2 regions of the Paenibacillus sp. N3/727 genome follow, and region 1 is predicted to be linked to the other one. Evidence: a T-box and tRNA genes for the amino acid it is inferred to sense, from the RefSeq annotation. Region 1 holds a T-box; the other holds one or more tRNA genes.
The links. The T-box of region 1 lies ahead of leuS (leucine--tRNA ligase). A T-box ahead of a tRNA ligase gene usually reads a tRNA of that ligase, here a tRNA-Leu.
Positions count from the first base shown of each region.

Region 2: it has a tRNA-Leu gene. The T-box ahead of leuS (leucine--tRNA ligase) is inferred to sense a tRNA for this amino acid. The anticodon was not compared.

Region 1 covers NZ_CP093336.1:1,905,565-1,925,397, forward strand. The annotation lists gene nadD (nicotinate-nucleotide adenylyltransferase) at 1-464, shown strand, start outside; gene yqeK (bis(5'-nucleosyl)-tetraphosphatase (symmetrical) YqeK) at 436-1,014, shown strand; gene rsfS (ribosome silencing factor) at 1,011-1,358, shown strand; gene MNQ98_RS08325 (CvfB family protein) at 1,355-2,272, shown strand; gene MNQ98_RS08330 (class I SAM-dependent DNA methyltransferase) at 2,299-3,069, shown strand; gene MNQ98_RS08335 (sugar phosphate isomerase/epimerase family protein) at 3,387-4,238, shown strand; gene MNQ98_RS08340 (Gfo/Idh/MocA family protein) at 4,313-5,473, shown strand; gene MNQ98_RS08345 (Gfo/Idh/MocA family protein) at 5,541-6,614, shown strand; gene MNQ98_RS08350 (helix-turn-helix transcriptional regulator) at 6,665-7,537, shown strand; T-box leader at 7,576-7,840, shown strand; gene leuS (leucine--tRNA ligase) at 7,929-10,370, shown strand; gene comER (late competence protein ComER) at 10,351-11,193, opposite strand; gene MNQ98_RS08365 (ComEA family DNA-binding protein) at 11,370-11,939, shown strand; gene MNQ98_RS08370 (deoxycytidylate deaminase) at 11,992-12,513, shown strand; gene MNQ98_RS08375 (ComEC/Rec2 family competence protein) at 12,643-15,318, shown strand; gene MNQ98_RS08380 (RNA polymerase sigma factor) at 15,433-15,981, shown strand; gene MNQ98_RS08385 (anti-sigma factor family protein) at 15,978-17,267, shown strand; gene holA (DNA polymerase III subunit delta) at 17,640-18,659, shown strand; gene rpsT (30S ribosomal protein S20) at 18,808-19,080, opposite strand; gene gpr (GPR endopeptidase) at 19,319-19,833, shown strand, end outside.
Region 2 covers NZ_CP093336.1:3,964,513-3,969,809, reverse strand. The annotation lists rRNA gene MNQ98_RS18175 (23S ribosomal RNA) at 1-696, shown strand, start outside; rRNA gene rrf (5S ribosomal RNA) at 882-998, shown strand; tRNA gene MNQ98_RS18165 (tRNA-Met) at 1,349-1,425, shown strand; tRNA gene MNQ98_RS18160 (tRNA-Lys) at 1,461-1,536, shown strand; tRNA gene MNQ98_RS18155 (tRNA-Leu) at 1,551-1,634, shown strand; tRNA gene MNQ98_RS18150 (tRNA-Gly) at 1,642-1,713, shown strand; tRNA gene MNQ98_RS18145 (tRNA-Pro) at 1,730-1,803, shown strand; gene MNQ98_RS18140 (GNAT family N-acetyltransferase) at 2,002-3,276, shown strand; gene MNQ98_RS18135 (hypothetical protein) at 3,373-4,080, shown strand; gene MNQ98_RS18130 (aminopeptidase) at 4,202-5,297, opposite strand, start outside.

The DNA.
Region 1 (19,833 bases):
CCGGTGCGACGGGGCAGATAAGGCTTGAAATGACATCCGAAGCCGTGTCCGGCCATCCGTCTTTTCGGACGTTGGACTTTGAAATTGAACGTGGAGGAGTATCATACACCGTAGATACGGTGACGGAACTGCGCCGGGCTTATCCGCATATAGAGTTCACATTCATCATTGGTGCGGACATGGTCAACTACCTGCCGAAATGGCACCGGATTGATGAGCTTGCCGGAATGCTTCATTTTATCGGTGTGAACCGGCCAGGATCCAGTTTGGATGTCAATTTGCTGCCTTCGTTTTTACAGAAAGTTGTAAAAATTGCAGATATGCCTCTTGTGGATATATCCTCGACCCTGATCAGGAAGAGGGTGGCCGCGGGCGAGTCTATCCGTTATATGGTACCCGACCGTGTATATGATTACATTGTAAGGAGCGGAATCTATGGGATACAGCCGGGAACAGCTGATTGAGGCCGTATCATCCCAGATGCCCGAGAAGCGCTGGATACACACCAAGGGCGTCATGGAAACGGCGGTCAAACTTGCTGGACAGTATGGGGCTAATCCGGAAAAAGCGGATTTGGCGGCTATCCTGCACGACGTCGCTAAATATTGGCCTGTGTTAAAATTAAAAGAAGTGCTAGTGGATAACGGACTTAATGACGAGTTGCTGCAGCATGATAAACAGTTGTGGCACGCCGAAGTAGGCGCCTTTGTCGCAGAAAGGGATTACGGCATAACCGATCGGGAAGTATTGGATGCAATACGCTATCATACCTCTGGTCGTGCCCAAATGACTCTTCTGGAGAAGGTCGTCTGTCTGGCGGATTATATGGAGCCGGGAAGGGATTTCCCAGGCGTGAATAATATTCGCGAACTGGCCAACCATAGCCTTGAAGAGGCGCTTGCAGCCGGATTCGATTCGACGATAAGTCTCTTGGTATCTCGCAAGCAGATCATTTATCCACTGACCGTACTGGCTCGAAATGACTTAATAAAGCAATTGGAGGCGAATTCATGACGATAAATCCGAATGAATTGTTAAATGCGGCCGTGGCGGCCGCTGAAGATAAGAAAGCGATGAATATTGTGGCTCTTGATTTGAGAGGAATCTCTCTTGTAGCCGATTACTTTGTTATTTGTCACGGTAACTCCGACACCCAGGTTCAAGCGATTGCAACCGAAGTGCGCAAGCGTGCTCAAGAGGTCGGCGTGACGCTTAAAGGTATAGAAGGAATGGACGCTGCCCGCTGGGTGTTGATGGATCTTGGCGATGTAGTAGTTCATATATTCCATCGCGATGAGCGTGAATATTACAACATTGAACGTCTGTGGTCTGACGCTAAAGTGGTGGAGAACGTATGAGCCTGATCGCCGGTACGATCGTGGAGCTGGAAGTAACCCGTGAAGTATCGCCTTACGGTTATTTTTTGGACGGCGGCGACAGAGATGTGCTTCTCCATTACTCTGAGCTCACCGGGAAGGTAGAGCCTGGAGATTCGGTTGAGGTGTTCATATTTTTTGATACGGAGGATCGGCTCGCAGCTACAATGAAAAAGCCGTATCTCACATTGGGTGAGACAGCCAAGCTAATGGTAGCTGACGTTCATCCGCGCCTTGGCTGCTTCCTCGAGATGGGGCTGGGCCGTCAATTGCTGCTTCCTATCCGTGAACTACCTGAGATGAGAGAGCTTCATCCCCAGGTAGGTGATTATGTATTCGCCATGATGGAACACGATAAGCAGGGACGGCTCCGTGCCAAGTTGGCCGGAGAACAGGAGCTTGCGCCCCTTGCTTTTCATGCACCCGATGCTTGGCTCAACCAATGGTTTACAGCACTTGTGTACAAGCCTCTTCAAATGGGCACGTTCGTTATAGTAGACGGTGGCGTGCTTGGTTTTGGAGCTATTGGGATGATTCATTCTTCCGAGCGTACGCGATTAATGCGTCTCGGAGAAGAAGTTCGTGTTCGTGTCAGTCATATACGTGAGGACGGCCGTGTCAACTTATCGATGGTGCCGCGTAAAGAAATTGGGATGACAGATGATGCTGATCGGCTGCTAGCGTTTCTGAAGGAACGTCCGGGTGGAGCCATGCCATACTCTGACGCAACGCCGCCAGATATTATTAAGCAGCGTTTCGGCATCAGCAAATCAGCCTTTAAACGGGCCCTAGGTAAGCTGATGAAGGACGGGCTGGTTACACAGAAGGAAAATTGGACCTATCTTGCTAAGGGAAATGAGGAGAACTCGGAACCTAGTGTAGAGGGCAATAAATAAGGAAGCCTTAAGAAAGTGGTGTCATCATGTTGTCTTACCGCAAATTTGCGTACGTTTACGATCAACTTATGGAGGACATGCCTTACCCCGATTGGCTCCGGTTTGCGCGGACAGCTTGGGAAAAGTATGGTATGCCCAAAAGTGTGGCGGAGCTCGGATGCGGGACAGGCAGCATCACGATTCCGCTCGTGAATTCGGGATTTGAAGTAACGGGAATAGATCTGTCATCCGACATGTTGTCGATTGCTCGCCGCAAGCTGGAGGGGACCCCTCAAGGGAATCGTCTGTTCCGTGAGGGGAGTGTTCGCTGGGTACAGCAGGATATGCGAGTATGGGAACTGCCAGAGCAGGTGGACTCCGTCATTTCTTTTTGTGATTGCATTAATTATTTACTTGAAGAAGACGACATTCGAGCTGTGTTCGCCCGTACCTATAGCGGTCTGAAGGATGGGGGCTCGTTCCTGTTTGATGTGCACCATCCGAACACCTTGATTCGTTACGATGAGGAGCAGCCCTTCGTTCTTGATGATCATAAGGTCTCATATATTTGGACATGTGCTCTGGATGAACTCCGCTGTGAAATTGAACATCATCTATCTATTTTCGCGCGTGATGAGAATGATCGATCGGTATACCGCCGTTTCGAAGAAACGCATACGCAGCGCGGCTACGATCCAGAGTGGATGAAGGTGGAGTTGACCAAAGCCGGATTCCGTGATGTGAAGTGTTATGCGGATTTTGAGTGGGTTGAAGCTGGAAGCGATGCACAAAGGCTGTTTTATGTAGCTGTCAAATAATAAATTACAGACTCAGGACTGTTTCAGCGTAGATATTCTACGAAGGAACAGTCCTTTTTGTTTTGGGGAAGTCGTGTGTTCTTCTTGCATGGGAAACTCTTTTTTGGCGGTCTATTTGATTGTGGTTAAGATGCCGTACCAAGGCCGTAGGTTTGCTTAAAAACCTGTGTTAGACTATACCCGCATCAAACTGAAAACGATTACAGTCCGTGGTAACCCGGAAGTGAAGTCGAATGATGATGACGGATAGCTAAACTACAATCAAATAGGTCTGTTTACAGTAATCTACTTTCGAGTAAAGAAGGGTGGAAACGACGATGAAATGGTCTGTGTTTACAGTTGCAACCCCTGATTTGAATCCGGAGGAGTTGGCCGCAGCTGCGCATGAGGCTGGAGTTGAAGGAATAGAATGGCGTTTTAAGGAAACTCCGGAGGACACTCTTCAGGAGGAGCCTTCATTTTGGCGCCACAATCGCTGCTCTATCGATCCAAGAGGTACAGAGGAGGAATGGTTGAGGTTTGACAAGGTAGCCAAGGAGTACAATCTTCGCAGCATAGCCGTTGTACCTTATCTGACTTGTGGTGACATTGAAGGCACAGAGCGGGTGATGAAGGCCGCCAAGCTGCTTGGGGCTTCCTTTATCCGGGCGGGTATCCCTGGCTATGATGGAAGCGAGAATTACCATGATCTTTATAAGCAAGCCGTACATTATCTGGAATCCGTGGAACGACTGGCTGCGGACTACGGTATCAAAGCTCTTGTAGAAACCCACCACAAAACAATTGCGCCTAGCGCCGGCTTGGCTCATAAGCTGGTTAGCCACTTTGATTCTCGACATGTCGGTGTCTTATATGATCCCGGAAATATGGTTCATGAGGGTTATGAAAATTTTAGGATGGGCTTAGAGCTTCTTGGTCCTTACTTGGCCCATGTTCATGTGAAAAATGCCGGTTATCGAATGACGAAGTCAGAGAACGGCCATCACACGGAATGGCTAGGTGAGTGGGTACCGCTTTCCCATGGTATCGTTTCATGGCCTCAGGTTATTGCGGATCTGAAATCCGTTGGCTATGACGGATACTTAGGAATTGAAGATTTTAGCGGAACATATCCTTCCAAAGAAATGTTGAAACATTTTGTGCAGCAAATGCAAGAGTGGACCAAGTAAAAAATAGCAAACGAAAGAACATGTAAACATTTTACGAGTATAATTCACTTTTTTAACAAAAGGGAGGTACAACAATGGAAGTAAGAATTGGCGTCATCGGTTTGGGTATGGGCTTTAGTCATGTGAGAACCTTGGCAGCGGGAAAAATTCGTGGAGCGTCTCTTACGGCAGTATGCGACGTAGAGGCAAGCAAGCAGGACATGGCTAGAGCCGAATTACCGGATACAGTAAAAATATGGGACGACACCGAGGCGATGATGTCATCTGGTGAAATCGACGCTGTCATCATTGCGACACCCCATTATGATCACCCATCGCTAGCTATATTTGCTTTTGAGCAGGGCCTACACGTACTGATTGAGAAGCCTGCAGGTGTTTATACAAAGCAGGTGAGGGAGATGAACAAGGTTGCGGCCGGGAGCGGCAAAGTATACTCGATTATGTACAATCAGCGCTGCAATCCGCTTTACCAAAAGCTTCGCGAGCTGATTGCTTCTGGGGAGCTCGGGGAAATCCGCCGTACAAACTGGATTGTTACCCACTGGTACCGTTCACAAAGTTACTATGATTCGGGCGGCTGGCGCGCGACATGGGCGGGTGAAGGCGGGGGGGTTCTCATTAACCAGTGTCCGCATCAATTGGATTTATGGCAGTGGATTACCGGAATGATGCCTGTCCGGATGAGAGCTTTCTGTTCTTTCGGCAAATATAGAAATATCGAAGTAGAAGATGATGTGACGGCTTATGTGGAATATGAAAACGGTGCGACAGGTGTGTTTATTACGACGACGGGCGAAGCACCGGGAACGAATCGTTTTGAGGTTACAGGAGATCGGGGCAAAATCGTTATAGAAGATGATAAGTTAACGTTTTGGCGGCTACGGGTGTCCGAAACGGAGTTCAACCGTGAGTATACCGGTGGCTTCGGGGAGCCGGAATGCTGGAAGTGTGAGATTCCAGTCTACGGGGACAATCCTCAGCACAGCGGTATTATACAAAATTTCACGGATGCCATATTAATCGGTACTCCGCTTATTGCACCGGGTGAGGAAGGTATTAAAGGTCTGACTTTATCCAATGCGATGCATTTATCTAGCTGGACCGATAATTGGGTAGATATCCCTATGGATGAAGACTTGTATTACGAGCTCCTGCAGGAACGCATTAAAAATTCGACCTATCAGAAGACGGTGAAAGAAACAGGACCAGTAGATATGTCAACCACCTTCGGTTAAAGACACTATGATGAATGATGATCACTAACACCCTTGGGCAGTTATCGAATTCGAGGAGGATGATCAAATGAATCGCAACAACGGTATGCTTTACGCCCCTGCCGGTAAATCTAAGCCGGTCGTCGGGCCGGGAGAATTCGTCATTGCAGCGATGTCTCTGGAGCACGGCCATATTTATGGAATGTGCAACGGATTGGTGGAGGCGGGGGCTACGTTAAAATGGGTATATGATCCGGATCCCCAGAAAGTGGAGTTGTTTTGCCAAAAATATCCTCAGGTGCGTGTAGCTTCTTCAGAAACTCAGATTCTGGAAGATCCGAAGGTTCAGCTTGTCGCCGCGGCTGCTATTCCGTCTGAACGCTGCAGTCTGGGACTGAAGGTTATGTCCCACGGGAAAGATTATTTTACGGACAAAACACCATTTACGACGCTGGATCAAGTCACGGCAGCAAGGGCAAAAGCAGAGGAAACGGGCCGGAAATATATGGTGTATTATAGTGAACGTCTCCATGTCGAGAGTGCTATTCACGCCGGAAAGTTAATACAGGATGGCGCTATCGGCCGTGTTATACAGGTGATGGGCACTGGACCCCACCGTCTCAACGCCCCATCTCGTCCTGATTGGTTTTTCCGTTATGAACAATATGGAGGCATTTTGTGCGATATCGGCTCTCATCAAATCGAGCAGTTTTTGTTTTATGCAGGATGTAAAGATGCCAAGGTGATGAGCAGCAAAGTGGCCAATTACAACAATCCGTTGTATCCGGAACTTGAGGATTTCGGAGATGCAACGTTAATCGGTGACAACGGGGCAAGTCATTATTTTCGCGTGGACTGGTTTACGCCGGACGGTCTTGGCACTTGGGGGGATGGAAGAACATTTATTCTTGGAACGGACGGATATATCGAGATGCGCAAGTATATCGATGTGGCAAGGGATTCGCAGGGAGATCATCTTTACTTGGTCAACCATGAAGGGGAATATCATATGGAACTCAAGGGAAAGGTGGGATATCCCTTCTTCGGGGAGTTGATTATTGACTGCCTGGAACGGACGGAACGGGCCATGACGCAGGAGCATGCTTTTAAAGCGGGGGAATTATGTATTGTTGCACAGAATGAAGCCGTTCGTATTCAGTAATTGTATCCGTTATAATAAAGGAATACCTAGGATCAGAAGGGGCAGTCTCTATGAAACCGGTGTCCTTTATGAATGAATTGAATGGGAAACTTCAGCTCCATCAACCCTTCGATTTTCATTATCGCAACGATAAACCGATGGCTAGCGGTGAATTTCATTCACATCCATTCTATGAAATATTTTATTTTCACGAGGGAAAATGTACATACTTGATCGGGGATAAAATTTATGTACTGAAGCCAGGTGATCTTCTTTTAATGAATGGTTTGACACTGCATTGTCCTCATGTGGAACCTGGTTCCAGGTATGTCCGGAGTATTGTTCATTTTGATCCCGGATTTGTGGGCCGGTGGCTTCAACCCGCCGCATTTTCTGCCTTATTAAGCCCGTTTGAAGAGCTGAGTAACTACCGGATTACTCTTGAGGGACCAGAGAGAGCTGAATTCGAAGGCATTATGATAGAGCTGGAACGTTTGACATCTACAGGCGCTCCGCAAGAACGAAGAATGCTGAGACTGATTGACATGATGTGTTTTATTGCTGATCTTTGCCGCACTGCTGTGAATCATAAAGAATCTTTTCCGGAAAAAGAGCGCCATATCCAGCAAGTCATCACCTTCGTGGAGCAAAATTATATGAAGGATCTTAGTCTCGAAGAAATTGCTCATTCGGTACATTTAACAAAGCACTATTTATCATCCTTATTTAAAGAAGTCACTGGAACAACGGTATTCAAATATGTATACAGCCGAAGAATCAATCAGGCAAAAATGCTGCTCTGGCTTCATCCGAAAATGACTGTAACCGAAGTGTGTTACGCTGCCGGGTTTAAACATTTGGCCCATTTCAGCCGAATGTTTAAGGAGATGGTCGGCCTGACACCGGAAGATTACCGTAACAACAGGTTATCTTCATTGACTTAACAGCCGATGTTCGATATAATATCGTCATTAAAATCGAATATGATACGATGATGAGGATCAGTAGTTTCTAACCCGATCACATAGAGAGCCGGCGGTTGGTGCAAGCCGGTTGACGAAGGAAATGAACTCACCTCGGAGTAACGATGTTAACCCGGTTCAGACAGCTTACACGGTAAGCGTTAATGTCAGGCCGATGAGTCATCGTCGTCTCACCTGCGATAGAGGTGCAAAGTGAGTTGAAGGCAAAGAATGCCTTTGGCTAACTAGGGTGGTACCACGGGAATCAAACCTCTCGTCCCTAGCGTCGTACGCTATGGATGATGAGGTTTTTTTGTTTGGAGGCGCACGGTCATACACCGCGTGCTTGACTGCGAAGGAGGAGCTGGAAAGTATGAGTGAAAATCAACAAACAGGCCACGGCTATCAGCCGCAGGCCATCGAGCCGAAATGGCAGCAGTATTGGGATGAACATAAAACGTTTAAAACGCATGAAGATCCGTCGAAACCGAAATTTTATGCGCTGGATATGTTCCCATATCCGTCAGGTGCAGGTCTGCACGTAGGACATCCAGAGGGTTACACGGCAACGGATATTGTGGCCCGTTTCAAACGGATGCGTGGATTCAATGTACTCCATCCGATGGGCTGGGATGCATTCGGTCTTCCTGCCGAGCAGTATGCGATGGACACTGGTAAACATCCGCGTGAATTTACAGTGCAAAATGTCGATAACTTCCGCCGGCAGATCAAGTCACTCGGTTTCTCCTATGACTGGGATCGTGAGATCAGTACGACGGATCCTGAGTACTATAAGTGGACACAATGGATTTTTATCCAACTGTATAAAAAGGGTTTAGCTTATGTTGCAGAGATACCAGTAAACTGGTGCCCGGCGCTCGGCACGGTTCTCGCTAATGAAGAAGTGATTGACGGCAAATCCGAGCGCGGCAATCATCCTGTCATCCGTAGACCGATGCGTCAGTGGATTTTGAAGATTACAGATTATGCCGAGAGATTGCTGGAAGATTTGGAGGAGCTGGATTGGACCGAAAGCATTAAAGATATGCAGCGTAACTGGATCGGTAAATCGACCGGTGCAGAAGTCCGCTTCGACATCGCTGGCCACGATCAGCATCTGACCGTATTTACGACTCGTCCGGATACGCTGTTCGGTGCAAGCTACTGTGTGCTGGCTCCAGAGCATGAGCTGGTGGACCGAATTACTACGGAAGAACAGAAGGATGCTGTAAAAGCTTATCAGGAGCAGGCAGCACGTAAGAGCGATCTGGAGCGTACGGATCTGGCAAAAGACAAGAGCGGGGTGTTTACAGGAGCTTATGCAGTGAACCCAGTAAACGGAGCTCAAGTACCGATTTGGATTGCGGATTATGTGCTTGCAGGTTACGGTACGGGTGCTATTATGGCCGTTCCGGGCCATGACAGCCGGGACTGGGAATTTGCGAAGCAGTTCGGTCTGGACATTATTGAAGTCGTTAAGGGAGGAAATGTGGAGGAAGAGGCGTACGCCGGTAGCGGAGAACACGTCAATTCTGATTTCCTGAACGGATTGGATAATGAAGCAGCTATCCAAACCATGAACGAATGGTTGGAGAAGAACGGCAAAGGTGAGAAAAAGGTAACCTACCGTCTGCGGGATTGGTTGTTCAGCCGTCAGCGTTACTGGGGTGAACCGATTCCTATTCTTCACCTGGAGGACGGTACCATGAAGACCGTACCGGAGGATCAGCTTCCACTGCTGCTGCCGGACGTGGATCAGATCAAACCATCAGGCACGGGAGAATCTCCGCTTGCAAATGTGACGGAATGGGTCGAAACGATTGATCCTGAGACGGGCATGAAAGCCCGCCGCGAGACCAATACGATGCCGCAATGGGCTGGAAGCTGCTGGTATTATCTGCGTTACATTGATCCTGATAACCATGATGAACTGTGCTCCAAAGAGAAGCAGAAGGCATGGTTGCCGGTTGACCTGTATATCGGCGGTGTTGAACACGCGGTACTCCACTTGTTGTATGCCCGTTTCTGGCATAAGGTATTGTACGACCTGGGGGTTGTGGATACGAAAGAGCCGTTCCAAAAGCTCGTCAACCAGGGTATGATTCTGGGTAACAACAACGAGAAAATGAGTAAGTCGCGCGGCAATGTGATCAATCCGGATGATATCGTCAATGAATACGGTGCGGACACACTGCGTGTCTATGAAATGTTTATGGGGCCGCTTGAAGCGACCAAACCGTGGAATACGAATGGTGTGGAAGGAATGCACCGTTTCTTGTCCCGTATCTGGCGTCTATTTATCGGCGAGAACGGCGAGCTGAATTCCAAGATTGTAGACGGCGAAGGAACCGATGAGTTCAAACGTACCTGGCATAAGACGATCAAGAAGGTTACTGACGATATGGAACATCTGCACTTCAACACGGCGATTAGTCAGATGATGATCTTCATTAACGAAGGCTACAAGGCTAATGAATTGCCACGCAAAGCGATGGAGAACTTTGTGCAAATGCTGTCTCCTCTCGCACCACACTTGGCCGAAGAGCTGTGGAGCCGTCTGGGTAACAGTGATAGCGTGACCTACGTGTCATGGCCGGAATTTGATGAAGCTTGGACAGTGGATGCAGAAATCGAAATCGTTATCCAAGTAAGTGGTAAAATCGTAGACCGGGCTAAAATCTCTAAAGATATGGACCAAGAAGCGATGAAAGAATATAGCCTCTCCCTTCCAAATGTCAAGCAGGCGCTGGAAGGAAAGAGTATCCGCAAGGTGATTGCAGTGCCGGGTAAACTGGTCAATATCGTGGCCGGTTAACCGTCTTTCCGAAGGCAATGTCCAGTTTCGCCAGATCCTCCTCATATTTTTCATGTGTGGTGTTGATCAGTTGGTGGAACAGACCGTCCAACCTGTTTCCGAGAAGGGACAGCGCTTGGGCGGTAATGCCTCCGGGAACAGCCACTCTCTCTTGAAGCTGTTCAGGAGAGAAACCTTCCTCCGTAAGCAATTTGCCGGTTCCGAGCAGCATTTCTCCGGCAAGTGCATTGAGCGTAGGACGGTCGGCTCCGGTCATTTCGACGGCGGCATCAATCCATTTTTCCACAAAAAAACTCAAAAAAGCAGGCCCGCAGCTGGAAAAATCGGATGTAATCCGTGTGTGTGATTCCAGAACCGGGGTGGGCCTGCTAATCGAAGACAGGAGGCTTTCCAAAAGCAGCCTGTCTTCTTCTTTTATACGTGATCCATAAATACATAAGGATGCACCGCTTCCGGCTTGGTTAGTGATACTCGGTATAATTTTCGCCACCTTGCAGGGAAGCGCAGATTCCAGATGAGACAGCTGGACGGGACTCGTAATAGATACAGCGATTTGAGAGATGTGGACTTGCTCTTGGATCTCGTCGATGACAGTTTTGAACTCACCGGGCTTAACGCACAGAAAAAACAGATCGCTCTTTGACGCAGTTTCCGCATTACTTCTACATACGATCAGGCCAGGGTGACTGTCTGACAGCTCAAGAGCTTTGTTCAGAGTGCGGTTGCTGATCCGGATCTGCTCAGGCTGTAGGGCGCCCGCTCGTATGAAGGAGTCGATCAAAAGACTGCCCATACTTCCCGTACCGATAAAACCGACCTTCATGTGTACGTTCCCTCCTTTCGCGCTTTACGGCAATGGGATGCCGTGTTCATATCGTTAATGTATGCGGCTTAGCCGTCAATTGATGACCGTTTTGGGGAGGATTACGGAATGAGAGCGCTATAATGTTCGTTAATATTCATCGGACGGGTATTCCGTTCGGGATTGGAGTGGTTTTTATGAGACGATTACCGTTAGGATTGAGTGTTACGACGGTTTTGCTTGGCTGTGGACTAATCCTGTTTGCCGGAGGCAATCAGGGTGGAATACAAGGATGGAAACCGCTGAATGCTGAGATCGAAGAGGTACTTGGGATGCAGGAGCCGGATTCACTGAAGTCCGTTCCCACGAAGTCTGTACCCATGAAGGAAGCGGTCGAAAAGGGAAATGACGATTCTAATAATGTCCAAAGACAACAAGGGGTGAAGGAAACACCTGTACCCGCCTCTGTGGAATCCGAAGATCCGGCTAAGCCAGTTATCGATGCTTCAAAACCTGCTGCCGAAGACGTTCAATCTGCGGAGAAAGTGAGTGAAATGCCTGCGGCTGAAACTTCCGGTAAAATTAACATCAATACGGCAGACGCGGCAGCGCTTATAGATTTACCGGGAATCGGTGAGAAGAAGGCCCAGGCTATTATTGATTACCGGATTAAGCACGGTCCGTTCCGCACTGCGGTTGATCTTCTAGAAGTGAAAGGCATCGGCCCGAAAATGCTGGAGAAAATGAAGCCTTACGTAGGTTTTTAACCCTGTGATACAATGAAATTAAATAAATTTTACGAAACAGGTGAGTTATGAAATGAGTACGGATCAACGTAAAGACTGGGACACCTATTTTATGGATATTGCATTTATGGTGTCTACACGTTCGCAGTGTTTCCGGCGCCACGTCGGAGCGGTGCTTGTACAGGGGAAAAAACTGCTCGGGACTGCTTATAACGGAGCTCCGATGGGCGTCCCGGACTGCTCTGAAGCGGGTTGCATGATTGTGGAAGACTATGAACTTGTTATTCATGATGATGGTAAAGAAGAAATGGTCAAAAAACAGCGCTGTGTCCGAACGATTCATGCCGAGCAAAATCTGTTGCTGTTCACAGACCGCAATGACCGTGAGGGAAGTACCGTTTATGTGACGGATGAGCCGTGTTGGACCTGCGCTAACATGCTGGCGAATAGCGGAATTACAGAAGTTGTATTTCACAGGTCTTACCCGAAGGATACGGAAAAGGTAAGCCGTATGATGGAACAGAAGGGAATTTTATTCCGTCAATTGTTCCAATATGATCCGCCGAGGGAGACGCTGATGACGGTGTCGGATTAACCCAGTACTATATGAAGATGGAAAGCGAATTATATTAGTATGATGAGGAAGAACCTCTGGTTGCTTAGTCAGCCAGAGGCTCTTTTTTTATACGTATGCTATTTATTATGAAGAGGAGATGGGAACGTGATGACACAACGACCGCTGCTGGCTTTTACGTTCTGTTGGATTCTCGGCAGTGGGGCTGCCTGTATGTATTCAGGCTGGCAGCTGATGCTTATTGTTACAGGAATCGCAATCTTGCTGGTCGTTCCTTTTTTGCTTGGAGCAGTAGCTCCCTTGTTTATAGGTTGCATGGTCGCATCACTGCTGGTTTCGTCAGGGTACTGGGAATGGAACGATGCGCGCAACGTTAGCAGGCTGCAGTCCCTTATGCAAAAATCAACCAATGAGGATGATCCGATCCCCGTATCGGCTGAAGGAGTTATTGTATCTCCCGTAAAAGTTGATGGTGACCGTGCTGATTTTGTGTTGTCTGTTCGTACTGCTGACTCGCATACCGGGATCAAGGAAGAGGTTCAAGTCCAGGTCAAGCTGCTGACAGAGGTGGAGACAAAGACGGCAGTTGAATGGAAACGTGGGGATTCCGTGCAGATAACAGGAGAGCTGAAGAGGCCCGGAACAGCCCGCAATTTTGATGGATTTGATTACCGAGAATACTTACGGACTAAGGAAATACACTGGCTCCTTAAGACAAAAGGAATACAAAATATTGCGGTACAGCAACCGGACGAATGGAAGTTGACTCATGTGCTTCGCTGGAATGATGAAGTCCGTCAGTATTTTGGTCATCGGATTGAAGAATTGTTCAGCGGAATACATGCGGGATATATGAAGGGGCTTATTATTGGTGATCAGGGTGATTTGAATCCGGATACGTTCGCTGAGTTTTCCCGTTTGGGACTTACTCATATTCTCGCCATATCGGGTTTGCATGTCGCGGTATTTGTAGGATCACTGTTGTTTGTTTTCTCGTTATGCCGTTTGACCCGGGAGACGTCACTCACCGCTGTAATGGTTTTTTTGCCGTTTTATGTGATGCTGACAGGGGCCAGCCCGTCAATCGTTCGTGCCGGTATCATGGGAATGATCGGTCTATATGCTGCGAGGAGAGGGCTGCTGAAGGATGGCATGCATATTTTGTGTGTCGCTGCTTTGCTGATGCTTCTTTGGAATCCCTATTTTCTTGTTAACGTCAGTTTTCAGTTGTCCTTTCTCGTCACAGCCGGGCTGATGGTTTTCGTCCCGAAACTGATGCCTTTTCTTTCGTTGATGCCGCGTTGGCTGGCAGGCACCTTGGGAGTGACGGTAGCTGCCCAACTGGTATCTTTTCCATTGACGATCTATTATTTCAATCAGTTCTCTCTTTTGTCAGTTCTAGCTAATCTGCTGATGGTACCTCTGATCAGTATGATTGTTTTACCAATGGGGACGGTGGCGTTGATTATGGGTTGGGTGTGGCTTACGGGTGCGAAATGGATTGCTGGAATGACAGAGTGGTTGAATATGTTTACTTTCTCTGTTGTGGAATGGATGAACGGTTCATCCGTATTTGTTACGATTTGGCCCTCACCGGGTCTGTGGTGGATCATCAGTTATTTTATAGTTCTATATTTAATGTTATATGTTTGGGGCCGGAAAAAGAGATTGGATCAGGCTCTATCTGGAGCTGTAGACGAGACCGTTCCATTATCCGGAGACGAACCTCCCGGAAGATTTGCTGCACATCGGAATGATAACTGGGGAGGTTCTGGTCATTCAGTAAAATACCGAACAGCCGAATGGCTCAGATCTATAGGTTTGCACCGGCTAGCCGGTGTATTTGAGCATTTCGGCAGTGGCGCAGCGGTAGCAGTGCTTACCGGTTTGTTTTTTCTGCTGCTGTACAACGGTTATCATGGGCCGATTAAGCAGGGGGTTGGATCGGTTCAATTTTTGGATGTGGGGCAGGGAGATTCGATTCTGGTGTCTACTCCGGAAGGAAAACATATATTAATCGATGCTGGTGGTACGACAAATTTCAAGAAAGAGAAGGATGCATGGAAGGTACGAAGCCGTCCGTTTGAAGTTGGTGCAAGCGTCGTTGTGCCTCTGTTAAAGAAGAGGGGGATTCATTCGCTGGATATGGTGATGGTTTCTCACAATCATCAGGATCATTTTGGCGGACTGCAAGCAGTTCTGGAGGAAATTCCGGTGAAGGCAATCATATTTAACGGTACATTGGCTGAATCCGAGGCATTTGAAAAGCTGCTCAAAACTGCGGTGAAACAAGACATCCCCGTTTATCAGGCTGATAGCGGGACCGTCTATCGGCCGGACACCAGTACCGAATTTTTGTTCCTGAACGCCGGCATTGATGGCAGGGAGCAAAACAAGGAGAAGGATACACTGCCTGTGGTAAAAGATCAAAATCACGAGTCTCTTGTATTTGAGCTTGTAATGAACGAAGCTCGCTTTCTGTTCACTGGGGACGCCGATGCCAAAGCCGAGCAACGAATATTGACAGAACACGCTGACCGTATTGCAGAGCGGTCGAAAATCCGTCGGCTCGATGTATTAAAGGTAGGCCATCATGGCAGCAAGACATCAACAACCGATTCATGGCTCAAAGTTTGGAAGCCTGCTTCAGCCGTGATCTCTGCCGGCGTGGACAATATGTACGGTCATCCCCATCCTGATGTCGTACAGAGGATTCAAAGGAATGATTCACTGGTATTTAGGACAGATCTGCATGGAGAAGTTCAGATGAAAATTTCACGCAAAAGTGAAATAGATGTTCGTACGAGATTGACGTCTGATGACTAACTTCATTATTTTTGGTATAGTTAGATGAACTTTCCTGAAAATTAATAGGTAACAAATTGCAACAAATTAATATTATCATCCGTCTGTATATATGCAGGGAGAGGGGGATCCACTGTGGTGGAGCAGGGACTCATCAGAGCCGCTCAATCGGGCGATCGCGACGCTCTAATCACCCTATTGCGAGAAATTGAACAACAAGTGTACCGGACTGCTTATTATATTTTAAACAATGAACAGGATGCAATGGATGCTTCCCAGGAAGCATTGATTCGCATTTATACGAAGATCAATTCCTACGAAGAGAAAGCCCAATTCAAAACATGGGTGCAACGAATCGTCACGAACATTTGTATCGATAAGTTTCGGCGGACGAAACCTACGGTTTCTATTGATGAGCATGATCTTGTTTTTCAGGATCGGCAGAACGTGGAGAAAGAAGTGATGACAGGATATCTGGCTCAGGACATTCAAGAGGCGATCAATCAACTGCCGGATCATCATCGCACCGTTATTGTCTTAAGATATTTGCAGGATTTGTCTTACAACGAAATAGCTGATTGTCTGAACCTGCCGCTGAACACGGTGAAATCGTATTTATTCAGGGCAAGACAACAGCTTCAGAACATGCTCCATGAGCATCAGAAGGGTGGTGTATCAGGATGAATTGCCAAGAGGTGGTGGAATATATGCACCGGTATTTGGATCAAGACCTTGATCCGGAAGAGACTGCGCAGATGTACCGCCATGTTGCTGTTTGTCCGGCTTGCGCGGAAAAATTCAATGTGCTGAAATCCCTGTCAAGGGATTTGGAAGATCTTCCGGCTGTCACACCTCCTTACAGTTTGGTTGATTCTATACTGCCGCAGCTTGATGCTATAGAATTGGCCCGTCAGGAGCAGGCCAAAGTTGACGATGACAAGGGGCCGGCCGTAATGATGCCGGAGCTGAAGCGTTCCAGACGAACAACAAGCTGGTGGGGTTCCATAGCAGGTAGGACGGCGATTGGTACAGCAGCAGCGGCTGTTATTCTCGGAGTTGCCATATTCAATTATGAACCGCAAATGCTCTCCGATGCTGAGCTGCCTGTGGAAGAGGCTATGCCGACAAGTATGAAGACTGGCAGCGGCGGGAGTCAGGAGCTGCCTGAAAGTGAAGATCCGAATAAGGACAGTGACGTAAACGATAAGAATGAAGAGCAAGCAGAATTACAGCCATACGCAGCGGCTATGGATGACTCCGAGAAGGCTGGGGCGGAGAAGAGCAGCCCTGATGAAAGTGTATCGTCCAATATGGACGCAGTGCCGGCAGAAGACAAGAAAAACGATAATAAGAGCCGGACTGCCAGCCCGGACGCAGGAACTTCTGCCCGAGAGAGTTCAACGAAAGGTAAAACGGGGAATACGGAACCTCCACAAGAGGTGCACAAACCAAAGGTTCCACCTTCAGAGCTGCCTGTACCCGATTCCCAGGAATCACAGGATATTCAGGACACCCAAAAGCCTGCTGAAACAGATGTTCCAGTAACGGAAAGTCTGGATACTTCTTTAGATAATGTTAATAAACATGGTATTACGGGTATGGTACCGGAGCAATGGTCTTCTCCGGATGGTCTTTACAGTGCGTCCTTAGAAATTGATCAACTGGTCATGTATCGGCTCCCTGCAGCTGCTGATCAGTTACCTGAAGTGATACATTCACTTCCGCTGAACGGGGATTGGATTGCTGGAGAATGGTCCGTAGACAGCAAGAACTTCACCTATACGGTGCTCGTCGACCAAAAAGAGGTTAAGCACGTACTTAACGTTCAACAACCGGTTGAGTCAAACAAGCCAGAAGCCGAAAAGACTGAGAAGTCTGAAAATTCGGATCAAACCGATAAAGCAGACAAAAAAGTTAATGCAGATACACCAGAGAAATCAGATACAACAAAATCAGTAACAACGCCATAAAAAGACGATAAACCGGTGCACACTTACCAAGAGATATGAATAAGTTAAGGTAGATAGAAATATGCCGCCTAACCACCGTCGTATGACCGACGGCGGAGTGATTCTAGAGCATTCCGTCCGGCGTTTATATAGATGTTGGGACAAAAGGACCTCGCAGCCAACGCGCCGAGGTCCTTTTGCTATGAGATAAGAAAGAATAAACATCGGATTAAAGTGCATCCTTATCTCGAAAAAAACTAGCCCTAAATGTGGTGTGTCTTCTTTGAGGTACGTCGATAGACGTTTCTGTTAAGAGATGAAGAAGGCCCGCTCTCGCTTTAAGGGCAGCTTTTTTGGTATAGTGTACAAAGAAAGAGAAGGGGGAAACACAGGATGGATGCCAAAGCAGCAGCAAAGGCGGTCAAGCAGGGGGAGGTATCCTCCGTTTACCTGCTTTACGGCAGTGAGAAATATCAAATGAATGAATTCGCTGCGTTATTGGAATCGCAGCTGTTAACTAAAGAAGACAAGGATTTTGCCCTGATTCATATGGATCTGGGGGAAGTACCTATACAGGCTGTAGTTGAGGAAGCGGAAACCGTACCTTTTATGGTGCCGAGAAAGCTGGTTTTTGTAAGAGATACTTCCCTGTTTACGGCTGGTAAAGATAGCAGCAAAATTGAGCATAGAGTAGAGGCGCTGTTAGAATATTTAGATAATCCGGCGGATTACAGTGTTGTTGTGTTTATGGTTCAGCATGAAAAGCTCGATGAGCGCAAAAAAGTAGTGAAGGCTGTTAAGAAGGTAGGAACGACTCTTGCTTTTATGCCTCTCGGCGGGGAGGAATTGTTAAGATGGGTGGACAAGCAGGCCTCAGTACAGAACTGCTCATTTGGTCCGGGAGCCGCAGAGGCACTCGTCCGCAACGCAGGCACGGGCCTACAGACCCTTGCTGGGGAAATCGATAAGCTGTGTCTGTACGCCGGAGCCGGCGGAACGGTGGATGAGGCAACTGTGGATCATATGGTGGCCCGAAGCACGGAGCAAAATGTGTTTGCTCTGGTGGAGGATATCGCGAATCTTCGGATTGATAAGGCGTTATCAATATTCTATGAGCTGCTGAAGCAACGTGAGGAACCGATTAAAATAGCCGCTCTCATCACGAGACAGTTCCGGATTATTTTACAGGTGAAGACTTTATCTAAACAGAGCTACTCCCAGCAGCAGATTGCTTCGCAGATTGGTCTGCATCCGTATGCTGTAAAGATTGCCGGGGAGCAGGCACGGAAATTCGAAACTTCCCGTTTGGAAAACATACTGAATCATCTGGGAGATTTGGATTACAAGATGAAGACAGGTGGAGTGGACAAAGTCTTGGGACTGGAGTTGTTTTTACTTCGGCTCGGGGCTTAAAGCCCTAACAGCTACACATTAGAAATCGCCTATCTACGTACTTCAGGGAAGCAGACTCTAAAAAAGTATATACTCTCCTGAACAATCAAAAAACCCTGATCAGCTTAGGCTGTCCAGGGTTTTCCATTTCTTATTCAGAAACGCAATCTTACGCTTGGGAAGTAAGAGCGTTCAGTCTTTTCGCCAGACGGGACTTCTTGCGGGCAGCCGCATTTTTATGGATCAGGCCCTTCGTAACGGCTTTGTCAAGCTTTTGGGAAGCGGCTTGGAAAGCAGCTTTAGCAGTTTCAACCTCCGTACCAGTCAGCGCTACGTCAGCGTTCTTAACTGCTGTGCGAAGTGCGGATTTTTGGGAAATGTTGAGTGCATGGCGTTTGTCGTTCGTTTTGACGCGTTTAACCGCGGATTTAATGTTTGGCATTACATTCACCTCCTGTAAGGCATTTCAATAGAGCGAAATGTTTCACAACTTAAAATATTTTAGCATGGGGGGGTACAAAAAGCAATACCAAGTAGAAACGACTTCGCCTACTTTCTCAAAAGCCGAAAATGCACCTTCTGCGAAAAATATAACTTTCTTTTTTTGAAAAAGACTTCTGCATAATCCTTGTCCAACTCCAGCACACTACCATTATTATGATGCAGGAGAGTGAATCAGCATGGAATTAGATTTGCAGCGTTATTCGGTTCGAACGGATTTGGCGGTTGAATCGAGAGAGCTTGTCTCCGGCTCTGAAGCTCCGCCGATTTCAGGAGTTTTGGAAGACGTTAAGCAGGAGGATGGAATCAAGATTACCCGACTTGATGTTCAAAATGAAGCTGCCTCCCAAAGGATTGGAAGAGTCAAGGGACACTATGTAACACTTGAAGTACCTGATTTGCGAAATGGAGATACCGGGTTGCAGGAGCAGGTGGCATCGGTGTTCGCCCGCGAGTTTGAGGATTTCATCCAGCGTATTGGTATCGGTAAAAATGCTTCCATCCTGATCGTTGGACTTGGCAATTGGAATGTAACCCCGGATTCACTAGGTCCACTCGTCGTTGAAAATGTTATGGTAACCCGTCATTATTTTGAATTGATGCCGGACCGGGTGTCACCTGGATATCGCCAGGTTAGTGCCGTAGCACCTGGTGTGCTCGGGTTGACTGGAATTGAGTCGAGCGAAATCGTCCA
Region 2 (5,297 bases), 2.1 Mb from region 1:
CTAACCTAGTACCGTAAACCGGTGCGGGGACAGTGTCTGGTGGGCAGTTTGACTGGGGCGGTCGCCTCCTAAAGAGTAACGGAGGCGCCCCAAGGTTCCCTCAGAATGGTTGGAAATCATTCGAAGAGTGCAAAGGCATAAGGGAGCTTGACTGCGAGACCTACAAGTCGAGCAGGGACGAAAGTCGGGCTTAGTGATCCGGTGGTACCGCATGGAAGGGCCATCGCTCAACGGATAAAAGCTACCCTGGGGATAACAGGCTTATCTCCCCCAAGAGTCCACATCGACGGGGAGGTTTGGCACCTCGATGTCGGCTCATCGCATCCTGGGGCTGAAGTAGGTCCCAAGGGTTGGGCTGTTCGCCCATTAAAGCGGTACGCGAGCTGGGTTCAGAACGTCGTGAGACAGTTCGGTCCCTATCTGTCGTGGGCGTAGGAAATTTGAGAGGAGCTGTCCTTAGTACGAGAGGACCGGGATGGACGTACCGCTGGTGCACCAGTTGTTCCGCCAGGAGCATGGCTGGGTAGCTACGTACGGAAGGGATAAGCGCTGAAAGCATCTAAGCGTGAAGCCCCCCTCAAGATGAGATTTCCCAATTAGTAAGACCCCTTGAAGACGACGAGGTAGATAGGTTGGAGGTGGAAGTGCAGCAATGCATGGAGCTGACCAATACTAATCGGTCGAGGGCTTATCCTAAAAGCTTTACGAAGTAAAGCTACTTCGGAAGCATATGCATGATTCGCAAATGATGTTTCGTATCTAGTTTTCAGGGAGTCAAGATGACTTTTCTAAATCCAAGTGGTTTAAGGAAAGCGCATATGGCTTTCAGCATTTGGCGATGCTGAAACCTGATTTATAGCATTTGAATAACAAATGCCCCGTTTGGTGGCGATAGCGGAAGGGTTCCACGCGTACCCATCCCGAACACGACCGTTAAGCCTTCCAGCGCCGATGGTACTTGGACCGAAGGGTCCCGGGAGAGTAGGACGTCGCCAAGCCAGATAAAGCCCGCTGTCGATATGAAATCAACAGCGGGCTTTTTTGTGTTTTTGATGCTTATTGAATGCGGATGATTAAGAAAGTGTGTTCAATACAACCCTTTCAGGATACATTTAGAAGTTGCAATATCGAATTATTTATGATATATTATATATCTGTTCTTTTTTTTATGAAATGCTTGTTGTTAAAAAAATGAAGCCTGTGAAAATATCACTTGCAATATAACTAGAAAAGTGATATATTATAATTCCGGCTGTTGAAAAACGGTTGATTTTAAATGATCTAACTGTAGTAAGATCATTAAATGGATTTTAAATTCTCTTCAGTAATAATACATACTTTCTAATGTCGCGGGGTGGAGCAGTTCGGTAGCTCGTCGGGCTCATAACCCGAAGGTCGTAGGTTCAAATCCTGCCCCCGCAACCAATCTTATCGTTTTCGCAATGATTTTTTCTTTTTAAGAGCCATTAGCTCAGTTGGTAGAGCACCTGACTTTTAATCAGGGTGTCGAAGGTTCGAGTCCTTCATGGCTCACCATTAGTTTTACTTGTGCGCGTGTGGCGGAATTGGCAGACGCACTAGACTTAGGATCTAGCGTCTTTGACGTGGGGGTTCAAGTCCCTCCACGCGCACCATGTTTTTGCGGACGTGGCTCAGCGGTAGAGCATCGCCTTGCCAAGGCGAGGGTCGCGGGTTCGATTCCCGTCGTCCGCTTATGTTTTGAAAATAACGGGATGTAGCTCAGCTTGGTAGAGCACCTGGTTTGGGACCAGGGGGTCGCATGTTCAAATCGTGTCATCCCGATTATTTATATATTTCAAAAGGGTACTGGATTCTATCCGGTACCCTTTTGTGTTTTTCTTGAAAGTGAATAACTAGCGTATCCATTATCGATCAACGCTATATATTAAATGACCATATTGTGTAAATAAGTTTAGCTTGTTATCTTAGTAATGGTAGTCTCATTTTAAACTATCCAATTCACCTGAAAGGAATCCTGTCATGAATGAGGTCATTCGTAAGCTAAATATCGATGAAATTCCTGCGTTTGTGGACATCGCTCTGAATGCATATCCTGCAAAAGCCGTTCCGGGACCGGAGTTTAGAGAACGACAAATTACACGTTTCACACACAATCAAGAGAATATGCCTACGGTTCAATATTATGGTCTGTTTCGGGATAACCGCCTGATTGCCGGGATGCGCATCCATGAATACACCATGAATCTTTACGGACGAATGATCCAAGTGGGTGGCGTAGGGCAGGTTGCCGTAGATCTCCTTCATAAGAAAGAAAAAGCAGCCAAACAGTTAATTGAGTTTTTCATTTCACATTTTAAGTTGAAGGGTATTTCTCTTTTGCTCTTATATCCGTTCAAACCGGATTTTTATAAAAATATGGGATTTGGCTATGGCACAAAAATGAATCAATATCGAATTAAGCCGGATAGCCTTCCAAGAGCAGCAGAGAAGCATGGCTTGGTGTGGTTGGATCGATCCCATCAAGATCTGATTCGTGACTGCAGCGACCGACAAGCCACATCTACACACGGAATGATGCTGAAAACTCCTTATGAACTGAATTCGTTGTTCAACGCTCCGGGTAAGAGGCTGATCGGATATATGGAAGATAACAAGTTAAATGGATACATTTCATTCACCTTTAACAGCATTAGCTCGGATAACTTCCTGCTGCATGACATGGTCATTCATGAGTTTGTATATGAGACACCGGAGGCGCTGCAACAGCTAGGCACTTTTTTACATACGCAAAGTGATCAGATCAACCGGATTATATGGACGACACAGGATGATACCATCGAATATTTGATCGGAGATCCTCGCAACGGCAGCGACCGCATTCTTCCGAGTGTGTTTCATGAAAGTCATACATCAGGTGTGGGCTTGATGTACAAGATCATTGATATTGAGAAGTTTATAATCGAACTTGCCCAAACAGGTGCTGTGTATAGCTCGAAGCCGGTTACTTTGCATTTTAAGGTAACTGACTCCTTCTCTTCCAAACAACCGAACTCTTTCGCCTTACACATTGAGCAAGAGTCATTAACGATTTCAATGCAAGAACAACGAGGTACTAGGGACGATTCGGTTATCGAATTGGACATCTCGGACTTATCTTCCCTGTTAATGGGCGTGGTTGATGCAGATAAACTTTATCAATACGGAAAAATAAAAACTTCCGATCCGCAAGTTATAGCATTGCTTAAAAATTGTTTCCGGCGCGTTAACAAACCGGTCTGCACCACAGCTTTTTAATATTGTATTGGATGAAAAGGGGGCTATGCTGAATATCATTATCCAGATGTGTAACAAAATCGCTTTCCCTTACGTTTAGCAGATAAAGGGGGATTGATGATGAAGATAAAAACTTTTGGCCTGCTTATGATTATTCTTCTAAGTGGATGCTCCAGCCTCCCGTTTAATCAGAATCAGACACATACCATTATCGATTGGGTGGATTTTGTAAAGCTGAATGGAAACATGTATACAAGTGATTGGGGAATCGTACTAAAAAATGAGAATAATGTGGCTGAAGAGGTTGGTGAAGTGAGTTTTACAGTGGATGAGTTCGTAACAGATCCAGGTTATAGAACCAAAGACGGGGATGCCGCCTTTCTGGATATTGGGACAAAACTTTATCGAGTAAATGGTTTTGGAACAGATGAGCTCATTGCTGTAGCTGACGACACTCGGGTAAACGGTTATAAACTGTATATACAGGATCAATTCAGGAGTTCCATGATCAAACTTTATGATGAGATTCCAAAAGGCAAGGTAAATAGCATTGGGCTGTATCATGACAATGAATCGAAGCCTTACAAAACCCTTACCGGGAAAGACATCAATAAATTTATTAAGCTTCTGGATGATGGGGTTGATTCCCCTAATTATTCACCTTATATGAAGAACGGAGATCCTCTATATTATCTCATGGTTTTTAATACCGATGATCCGATTGGCTACTCCTTTTCGATAGCGGATGATAGTCAAAATGTTTTTTTTCATCCTGACGGTACAAGGATTGTTGATAATGAGATTCGTGATACGATAAATGAGTAGTAATGATAAAATTCATATCACTTCCCACGTTAAAAGACCCTGCGGTTTGCCGCAGGGTCTTAGCTGTGTATTTATAAAAGTATACCTCTCGCCGAAGTAATGTGGAGGCTATAATTAGACACTATGCCCATTTTCCGCTACGGAACACCGGCTCGATGGTGCCGTCAGCCAACACACCGTCAATCTCCAATTCTTCCGAACCAATCATAAAATCGACATGCGTCAAACTGACATTTGCGCCTTTGGCGAGCAGTTCTTCCTTGGAAAGCTTGGTTCCACCTTCGATGTTAACTGGGTAGGAGCTACCCAGTGCAAAATGGCATGATGAATTTTCATCCACACCTGTATTGTAAAACACACGGTTTAAACGGGAGATTGGGGAATCATATGGCACAAGTGCCATTTCACCAAGATAGGAAGCACCCTCATCCGTATCGAGCAGCGAAGTCAGATGCTCACGTCCGGATTTCGCGTCATACTCAACTACTTTTCCGTCTTTAAACGTAAGGGTAATCCCTTCAACTAGACGGCCATTCAAGTTCAGTGGAAGTGTGCTGGTTACCGTTCCGTTGACACCTGTACGATGCGGCATTGTGTAGATTTCTTCTGTAGGCATGTTGGCGACAAAATAAACACCAGATTCGTTATAGTCTCCACCTCCAAGCCAGCGATAACCCTCCGGCATTTCGACACGCAAATCCGTGCCAGGAGCGCGGTAATGAAAACTTTTGTAACGTTTATTATTCATAAACTCCTGTCTTTGTTTCAGCTCGGCAATGTGTTCACGCCAAGCGGCAACAGGATCTTCTGAACCCACACGGTTCATCAGGAATACAGCTTCCCACATGGCATCCAATCGCTGCTCTTCCGGAAGATCGGCAAAGACTTTGTTCGCCCAAGCCCGGGTAGGTGCTTTGATTAACGACCAAGTAACCTTGTTATTTCTTACATAGGCCTGGTATTTTTCTCTTGCTACGGCAGCTGCTCTCACAGCAGTTGATACCTTGGATGAATCGATTCCACGGAACAGCTCCGGATCAGGTACCTTAATATGCAGTACGGCACCGCCGCCTTCGGCGAGCTGTTCCATCATGTCGGCCTGCCACTTCGGATAATAGCCAAAAGAGTCATCCGGCGCTTTTTCATAACGAATCCGGGTGGTTTTTTCATCTTCCCAATCGACCTGAACATATTTCGCTCCTGCTTCATAAGCTTTA